One region of the Alkaliphilus sp. B6464 genome, then DNA from elsewhere that is predicted to be linked to it. Evidence: riboswitches for the same ligand, from Rfam matches in the RefSeq annotation. Region 1 holds a riboswitch; the other holds the start of a gene.
The links. A riboswitch is a leader RNA that binds a small molecule or an ion and turns the genes downstream of it on or off. The one in region 1 is predicted to bind lysine.

Region 2: another riboswitch for lysine. It lies ahead of HYG84_RS06710 (Na+/H+ antiporter NhaC family protein); the one in region 1 lies ahead of HYG84_RS01020 (APC family permease).

What each region holds. Positions count from the first base shown of each region.
Region 1 covers NZ_CP058557.1:214,857-219,813, forward strand. Annotated here, with positions in the region: gene HYG84_RS01005 (ABC transporter ATP-binding protein) at 1-175, opposite strand, end outside; gene HYG84_RS01010 (hypothetical protein) at 176-922, opposite strand; gene HYG84_RS01015 (RNA polymerase sigma factor) at 924-1,469, opposite strand; lysine riboswitch at 1,881-2,063, shown strand; gene HYG84_RS01020 (APC family permease) at 2,314-3,687, shown strand; gene HYG84_RS01025 (amidohydrolase) at 3,709-4,957, shown strand, end outside.
Region 2 covers NZ_CP058557.1:1,381,831-1,386,787, forward strand. Annotated here, with positions in the region: gene HYG84_RS06700 (peptidylprolyl isomerase) at 72-821, opposite strand; gene HYG84_RS06705 (M3 family oligoendopeptidase) at 935-2,719, opposite strand; lysine riboswitch at 2,963-3,140, shown strand; gene HYG84_RS06710 (Na+/H+ antiporter NhaC family protein) at 3,283-4,957, shown strand, end outside.

The DNA of each region.
Region 1 (4,957 bases):
AAAGTATTTCTCCTCCATTTGGAAAAAGTAAGGTAGTCAACATTTTAATTAAGGTAGTCTTACCCGCTCCATTTGGTGCTAATAATCCATAAACACCATTTGTAAATTCAAGATTTATATCTTTAAGAACTGAAAATTTCCCATAGCTTTTACTTACGTTATTTACCATTAACATTTAAATCACCCCTTCTATATTTCTAAAACTAATAAGTGCTTTAATATTTTTTATATAAATAAATAGAGAAATAACAGTTACAGCTAACCATGTATATATAGAAATATTGCTTAATAGTTGAGCATACAAATTAATATCAAATATACATAAGGCTAAATTGGCAATTATCCAACCTAATACAATAAAATATTTTGTAAATTTTGATTGAAGTTTTGTAATTGTAAATAGAAAAACTGTAGAGAATAAAAATAGTGATGATATTGAAATTGCAAATGCTCTTAAAAAGCTTAGATTTGTATATATAGATATAATTGCATATACAAATAAAAAGTTAACTAAAATGCATATAGTACTGAATACAAGCATTCTAAAAGCAGATATTTGATACATATTATACTTACATGTCATTTCTATTTCATAAGTTCCATTCTGCCTTGCACTAATAAAGGATGAAATTGACATCACTAAATACAATATAGGTGAAACTGTAAACAAATAGGCATATATACCCCCAGTTTTAGCAATATTATATATATTGCTATTAGTAATCGTAAAAAATAAAATAGAAGATACTAATAAAATAGTAAACATAATTTCTAGGCCGTCACGAAATAAATATCTAATTCCTATATGCTTGTACATATTTTTTAAATAAGAATAGAAAGATTCTTTTTGATATAAACCTTTTGCTACAATAGTATCTATTTCGGCCTTTATTGTTCTTTCATCAGGCATATCTATTCTCATGCTATACCACCTCAAGATCCTTTCTAATTTTTCTAAGCATTGAGTAATACTTTGTTTTGACTGTGGACTCAGATATTTGCAATGTATTTGATATTTCTAAAAAAGTATAATCTGCAAAAAGCTTTAAGCGAAATATTTGTTGGTTTGCAGCATCAAATCTATTTACCATGTCAATTATCTTTTTAACCTCTTCCTTATTTTCTACTGTAACTTCTATATTTTCCTCATCATATATGCTAAAATCGTCAATAGAAACTGCTATACTAGTATATTTGTAATATTTTGAACGATAATAATCTACTATACGATAAGTTGCTATTCTATATAGCCAAGTTCGAAAAGAAGCTTTCTTTTCATCATAACTATATATTGCCTTTAACATGCTTATAAAAATTTCCTGAGTCAAATCCATAGATAACTCTTTATCAACTGTCTGTTTGTATGCATATGAATATATTTCTTCGTAATATATAGAAACAAGCTCATTAGCTGCAGCTTTACTTGATTTCTTTTTTATTTTTTTTATTAGTCTCTTATCTCTATCCATAGTTCACCACTTATCCATATGTTTTAGAAAAATTATAGATGTATTTTTTACTCTATTATTATATTCGTAATAAATTTATAAATAGTTTTAGTTTTATTTTAAATTTTATTTTAATAGAATTATAGTCCATATAACCTTATGATATAGACTATAACAAAATAATCTTTCTCAAATATAACAGTTTTAAAAGATCTGCTTTTATCTTGACAGGAATACGGAAAAAGTGAAACCTTTTCCTATAGTAGAAATTGGATAGCCCTTCAGCTACTCTATCTGCTTCTATAGCAGTTTGTTGAATCGAAAATTCCTCTTATCTACTATGTTTAAAAAAAATTTCGCTAGGTTGACAAAGTATAAATACCATGCTATTATGATAAAAATCGACAATTTCATAAAAATCCTCATCCTTACGGGTGAGGTAGAGGCGCGGTTGCTAATAGTAACTATATCGAGGTCGAAAACCTATGACATATAGCGAAAGGAGCCATCGCCGAAGCATCAGATCTCAAAATCTGGTGCTGGGTCTGTATCAAATAGGTACAGGACTGTCATCATTGTATTTGCTCAATACTTTGATGTTGTGCTATCTCACACTGAGCCAGAAAGGAGAGAGGAATGTCTTTAGCTTTGCTATACGCATATAAGCACCTGACAAACCTGTTAGGTGTTTTTTTTGTATAAAAAAGTAAAAAGCTCTTACTATTAAGGGTTTTTAAAGAAATAGAATGTTAGTAATATTTTAAGCACTTAAAATTTAAAAGCTTAGGTTTTTAAATTGAGTGCGCCATGAGTCAATGGGATAGCATTAGACGAATTTTTTATTTTTTTATATAGGAGGATATATATGACTGATAACTTAAGTGAAGTGAATAAAACAACGGATTCTGGTTTTAAAAAAGAAATTAGTTTATTTGGTGGAGTCAGCATTTTAGGGGGTATCATGGTAGGGTCAGGAATTTTTTATCTAGGATCATATGTATTAATGAGAACTGGAATGAGTCTTGGCTTAGCTTTATTGAGCTGGATTTTAGGAGGCTTAGTTTCCTTACTAGGTGGAATTTGTTATGCAGAACTAGGTGCTTCGGATCCTCGTGCTGGTGGCTTGACTGTATATTTAAGTAATGCCTATTCACCTATAGTTGGCTTTTTAGCTGGGTTTAATAATTGGTTAATCGCTGGTCCTGGGTCTATTGCTGCAATAGCAATTGCCTTGCCAAGTGCTTTAACTATTATAATGCCAATGGGAGAATGGACAATTAAAATCTTTGCTATAGTCTTAATCATAGGATTAACTATTGTTAACTATTTTGGTGTTAAAGCTGGATCTAAGCTACAAAACCTTTCTATGATTGCAAAATTAATCCCTATTGGAATCATAATGATTTTAGGCCTTTTATTTGGAAAAGTATCTCCAGATCTAAGTTTAACTCCTAAAACAGTTGATGTAAGCTTTGGCTCAATTATTAGTATGATAGCTTTTGCTGTAGTTGCAAGTTTATGGGCATATGAAGGATGGACTAATTTAAATACTGTAGCTGAAGAAGTAAAGAATCCTAAGAAAAATCTGCCTCTTGCTATTGTGATTTCTATTGTTTCAATAACAATACTATACACATTATTTAATTATTCTATATATAAGGTTATACCTTTTAATGAAATTGAAAACCTTTTAGCAAATAATGAATATTATTTAGGAACCTATGCAGCAGAGAAACTGATGGGAAAGACTGGTAGTATTCTAGTTGTAATAGGTATGGTAATAGCTATGTTTGGAGCTTTGAATGGCTGTATACTGGCCTTTCCAAGAATGTATTATGCAATGAGTGAAGAGGGCCATTTCTTTAAAAGCTTTAAAAAACTGCATCCTAAATATAAAGTACCTTATGCTCCTTTAATTGTTCAATGTATAATATCCATAATGTTGGTGCTATTAAGAAACTTAAATCAACTAACTTCTTTAGTTATATTCTCAGGAATGATGTTTAACACTTTAGGTGTATATGCAGTTATGATTTACAGAAGAAAATACCCTAAGCTAGAAAGACCTTATAAAGTAATTGGTTATCCTATTACAGTAATATTAACAACTTTTATATTCGTAGGATTAATGATTAATACATTTATTGAAGATCCACAAACCTCAATTATTGGTTTAGCTGTACCAGCTGTTGGTATATTATTTTACTTTTATTTTAATAGAAAAAATAAGGCTGCATAAAAAATATAAGGAGATGATCTTTTGAAAACAATTTTAAAAAATGGTAAGATTTATGTTGAAAAAAATAATTTTCAAGAAGCAATCTTAATTGAGGATGGAGTTATTACTAAGGTTGGTACGAATGAAGATATACTTAGAAGTGATGCCGATAATATTATAGACCTTCAGTGGAAAACTGTTTTACCAGGTTTTAATGACAGCCACCTACATATTTCATGGGTAGGCGATGCTATGAACTCATGTAATTTAACATCGGCTAAATCAATTGATGAAGTTATTCAACTGGGTAAAATATTCATTGAAAAGAACAAGGATCTAGCTGTATTATATGGTCGTGGGTGGAATCAGGATTATTTCACTTCTGGTGAGAAACGTCTAATAACTCGGTTTGACTTAGATAAAATATCTACAGAAATTCCAATTGTCTTTGATAGAGTATGTGGACATGTTTCAGTAGGAAATACCAAGGCTTTAGAAATACTAGGTGTAGATGAAAATACTGTTATAGATGGTGGCGTAATTGAGCTTGGAAATGATGGAAATCCAAATGGTATATTTAATGAAAATGCGGTGGGTTTAATTCACTCACTTATTCCAGAAAAAAGCGATAATAACATAGAGGAAGAATTTTTAAAAGCTGCAAATTATGCTTTAAGCGTCGGCATAACTTCTGTTCAATCATGTGATATTATGAATAGTGATTTTAAGAGTATGTTCAATATTATTCATAATATTTACGACAATAAAAAATTGAAATTAAGATATTCCCATCAATTCAATTTTCAAGATATAAATGATTTTAAAACTTATCTTGAAACAGAACATAAGACAGGACAATACGATGAAAAATTTTTATCAAAAGGTGCATTAAAGTTATTTAAAGATGGCTCTTTAGGTGCTAGGACTGCTTTAATGCTAAAGGATTATGAAGATGCCCCTGGCACTAAAGGTGTGGCAGCATTAAGTCATGAACAGCTACAAGATCTATGTGATTTAGCAACAAAGAATGGAATTAGAGTAATAACCCACGCAATTGGTGACGGTGCTATAGAGAGTGTTATAAATGCCTATGAAAAAACCATGAAGGATGGAAAGAACCCTCTTCGTCATGGGATTGTTCATTGCCAAATAACAAGTATGGAACAATTAAATAGAATTGCTAAATTGAATATTCCTGTTATGTACCAGCCTATTTTCTTAGATTACGATATTAAGATTGTAGAAGAGCGTGTTGGAAAAGAGTTATCAAGTACATCTTATGCGTTTAATA
Region 2 (4,957 bases), 1.2 Mb from region 1:
TTTTTTAATGTGCGCCCAGCATGGGCGATAACTTGACGGAAAATAAAATAATTATTTTCCTTCTACTATATTTATTCGTTAATTGTAACTTCGTATTCTTTTTTTAATTCATCAACTCTATTAAGATATGTTTCTTGTTGTTTCATAGCCATTAATTGTTGGCTTAATTGACTTTTAACTTCATCGAAGGCTTTTATAGACTCCTCTTTCTTATCAACTACTTTAATAATGTGATAACCAAATTGAGTTTTAACAGGAGCGCTAACTTCTCCAGCTTTCATATTAAATGCAGCAGCTTCAAACTCAGGAACCATTCTTCCCTTTGTAAAGTATCCTAAATCTCCACCTTGAGCATTAGATGGGCAGTTAGAATATTTTGTAGCAGCTTCTTCAAATGCTAATCCGTCAATAATTTCCTTAGCAATTTCTTCAGCTTTTGCTTCATCCTCAACAAGAATGTGGCTTGCTTTTACACTTTCAGGCTCTTTAAACATATCTTTATGTTCGTTATAATAGTTTAAAAGGTCCCCTTCACTTACTTTAATATCTTTTAATAGGTTATGAATTGCAAATTGCTTCAAAATATTATCTTGCATTCTTTTCGCTTCTTGGATATAAATTTCATCTTTATCGAGTCCACTTTTAACTGCATCTAAGTAAAATAGTTCTTGGCTAACTAACTCTTGTAGTAATTGTTTTCTACCTTCTTCAGAGTTAAATTGCATTGCTCTTTGAGGATCTAAGCTATTTAAAAGCAGGTTAAAGTCTTGCTCTGTTACTTCTCTACCACCAACAGTGGCTAATACCTTTTTATTATCCATTAGTAGACGCTCCTTTATTAGTTTATCTTTATTCTTACCCATAATAACAAAAAAAGTAAAGTATGTCCAATAAACATAGTATATGGGACTTTTAAAGAATTAATAGAAGCATTTTATTTATTTTTCAATCTCTCATCTGCAAGCTCTACAAATTTTTCAATATCCTTTTTAATTAAATCCAAAGAGCTTCTCCAAAAATCAACTGATGTAACATCTATATCCATAACTTTACCCACATCTACAATGTTGTTTTTACCAGTTGCCTCTAGTAGATTATTGTACTCATTAACAAAGGATTCACCACGTTTTAAATACTCGGAGTAAAGTCCCTTTGAAAATAATAGTCCAAAAGCATAGGGGAAGTTGTAAAAATGGCGTTCTGGCATATAATAGTGAGACTTGTTTATCCACATAGAGTCATGTAGTACATTATGATCTAATCCATTTCCATAGGCTTCTTTTTGTGCGCTTATCATTATTTCTTTCAGCTCATTAACTGAAAGGGAACTATCTTCACGGCGTTTAAATACTTCAGATTCAAATAAGAAACGACTATATATATCCACTATTACCTGCCCTGCGTCAGAAATAGAGGTTTCTAATATTGCAAATGCTTCTTCTGCTGTGGCAGTTTTTAATGCCCCATTTATAATAATAGTTTCAGCAAATATAGATGCAGTTTCTGCAAGTGGCATTGGGTAACGACTGTTCAATAGACTTGCGTTTTTCAGGCAGTGCCCATGATAACCATGACCTAACTCGTGAGCTAATGTAGTCATATTACTGAAACTACCATCAAAGTTAGCTAAAATTCTACTTTCTTTAATAGGGTGTAAATTAGAGCAGAAGGCGCCACCTCTTTTACCAATTCGTGGCTCTGCATCTATCCAGTTTTTATCAAAGGCTTTTTGTGCAAAATCCCCGAGCTCTTTGCTAAAGGTATTAAAATTATCCACGATATACTTCTGTGCTTCTTCATATGTAAACTCCATACCTACATTTCCAATTGGTGCAAACATATCATAGAAAGGTAGTCCATTACTATGTCCTAATAGCTCTCCTTTTTTACGATAATATTGGTGAAAGAATGGTAGGCTTTCCTTCATAGCAGTTAGCATTGCATCTAAGGTTTCTCTATTCATCCTAGATGTAATAACCGCTTGCTCTAGAGGAGATGCAAAGCCACGTTTTTGTGAGATCGTAATTGATTCACCCTTAATACCATTTAATGCAGCTGCTGAGCTTTCTTCAATTTTTAAATAGGATTTTAATTCTGCTTCGTAGGCTGTTTTTCTTGTAGTGGCATCAGCACTATAGGCCATGTTTCTAACCACAGGTAGAGGAAGCTGTTTCTCTTCTCCATCTATTGTAATATCTACAAGTAGGGTAGAGGATAATAATTGTTGTAATTTAGTCCACGCCTTTGCTCCTGTTTGGCTCATTTTAGAAATTAATATTTCTTCCTTTTCGCTCAGAAGATACTGATTATTTAGCATAATATCCTCTAAGTAGAATTGATGTTCCTTTAAAAGAGGAGAAGACTGTATTATTTCTTCAATATTTTCTATATTACCAAGCCATTTTTCAAATTGAACAGTTGCTTCTGCTAAATTTGAAGCCTTACTTTGAAGTTGATCTGCTATTTTAAGAGCAGTTTCATTTTTGGCATCTACACTAGATATAAGCACAGAATAGCTTATTAATCTAATATATATGCTACCAAACTCTTGTTGCTTTTTAACATAGTTTTCTATTTTTTCTTTTGCTCCTTCAGTACTTTGTAACTCCTTTTTTACCCAAATAATTAATTCTTGAATATATTCGTTACACTTATCCATATCATTTCTAAATTCTGTTGATTCAAAGGATGTGTAAAGCTCATTTAAACTCCAACGCATAATAATCCCCCTTTTGATTTGAATAAAATATTTGGAAAATTCGGCTATTATCATAATACACTTTATTCATTTCGAATTCAATATATTTCGATAGTCTAATATATTTTATTTCAAATTTTATGTTTAAAATATCTATAACTTTATAATATACTTAGAAATTATTAGAAATATACAAAAAATAATCTACCTATTGACTAAATAAGCAAAATGGTGCATAATGTTTAAATAAGTGCAAAGTGAATAATTAAAGGTAGAGGCGCAATCTTTAATAGTACTATTGTGGAGGTAAGCACGATGATACGATAGGAAAGGAAAGATTGCCGAAGTATATGGTTTAAGCTAAAGGGCCATATAACTGGTCTTGCATATAATATATGTAAGATTGTCACAAATAACCTATTTGTGGGGAGCTATCATTCAAACTAAAACATAAAATAGACATAATTTATTATTGTCTATGTTTGAAAAGTCTTGAGTGAAAAAAGCTTAAGGCTTTTTGTTTTGTTGAAGAGTTCTCCCTCCTAACCGTTTAGTCACTACACAAAATTAAGGAGGAGAAGAAAATGAAAAGGAAAAATCTTATCGCAATTACCACTCTAGTTTTTACTTTATTACTATCTATTACTGCTTTTGCAGAACCAACTGTAGCAGAAACAAATGCTGCTAGGTTTGGTGTTTGGACAATTATTCCCCCACTGATTGCTATTATATTAGCATTCATTACAAAAAATGTTATCTTATCATTATTTATTGGTGTATTCTCGGGAACGTTTTTATTACAATTGAATGGTTTTAATGTAGGACCAGCATTTGTTAATGGGTTTTTAGATATTATTAACAGGGTTATAGAATCACTATCAGATCCATGGAATGCAGGTGTTATTCTTCAATGTTTAACTATTGGTGGACTAATAGCTTTAGTTAGTAAAATGGGAGGAGCAAAAGCTATTGCCGAAAGCTTAGCTAAAAAGGCGAAGTCTCCTACTAGTGCTCAGATTATTACCTGGTTAATGGGGCTTTTAGTATTCTTTGATGACTATGCAAACTCATTAATCGTCGGACCGATTATGAGACCTATTACTGATAAAATGAAGATTTCAAGAGAAAAATTAGCTTTTGTCGTTGATGCTACAGCAGCACCTATTGCAGGTATTGCTTTAATATCTACATGGATAGGACTTGAAATAAGTTTAATAAGGGATGGATATTTATCTATTGGTCAAGAGGTTAATGCTTATGGTATATTTATTTCTACTATTCCTTACAGATTCTATAATATATTAATGCTATTATTCGTAGTTATTACAGCTGTTTTGGTAAAAGAATTTGGTCCAATGCTTAAGGCTGAAAGAAGAGCAAGAACTACTGGAAAAGTAATGGCTGACAGCTCTCAAGTTGCAGCATTTTCTGAGGATAAATCCTTAGAGCCTAAAGAAGGAATTAAATTAAGCATTTGGAATGCTATTATTCCTATAGGTACTTTAATAGTTTTTGCATTTGTAGGTTTTTATTTTGATGGATATAAAGCTATAATGGGTGGAGAAGATGCAGCTCTTATTGAACTATTAAAAAGTTCTCCATTATCATTTGCATCTATTAGAGAAACATTTGGTAACTCTGATGCTAGTATCGTTTTATTTCAGGCAGCATTACTTGCAAGTATTGTAGCTGTTATAATGGCTGCTGGACAAAAAATTCTTACTGTCTCAGAAGCACTTGAAGTTTGGGTAGAGGGTATGAAATCTTTAGTAATTACAGGGGTTATTCTACTATTAGCTTGGTCATTAAGTAGTGTTGTTAAAGAACTTGGGACAGCAGCATTTTTAGTATCTACACTATCAAATACTATTCCAAAGTTTTTACTACCTTCTATTATTTTTATATTAGGTTCAATTATTTCATTTGCAACAGGAACTTCATATGGAACAATGGGAATATTAATGCCATTAGCTATTCCATTGGCTCATGCTATATCACCAGATGCAACCTTTATTGTGATTAGCGTTGGAGCAGTACTGACAGGATCTATTTTTGGAGATCATTGCTCTCCAATATCAGATTCAACTATTTTATCCTCTATGGGTAGTGGTTGCGATCATATTGATCACGTAAAAACTCAGCTTTTGTATTCTCTTACTGTAGGCGCAATTACAATAGTATTTGGATATATCCCAGCAGGATTAGGATTACCAATTTTTATAGTGCTACCAGTAGCTATGGTCGCGGTATGGGCTACTG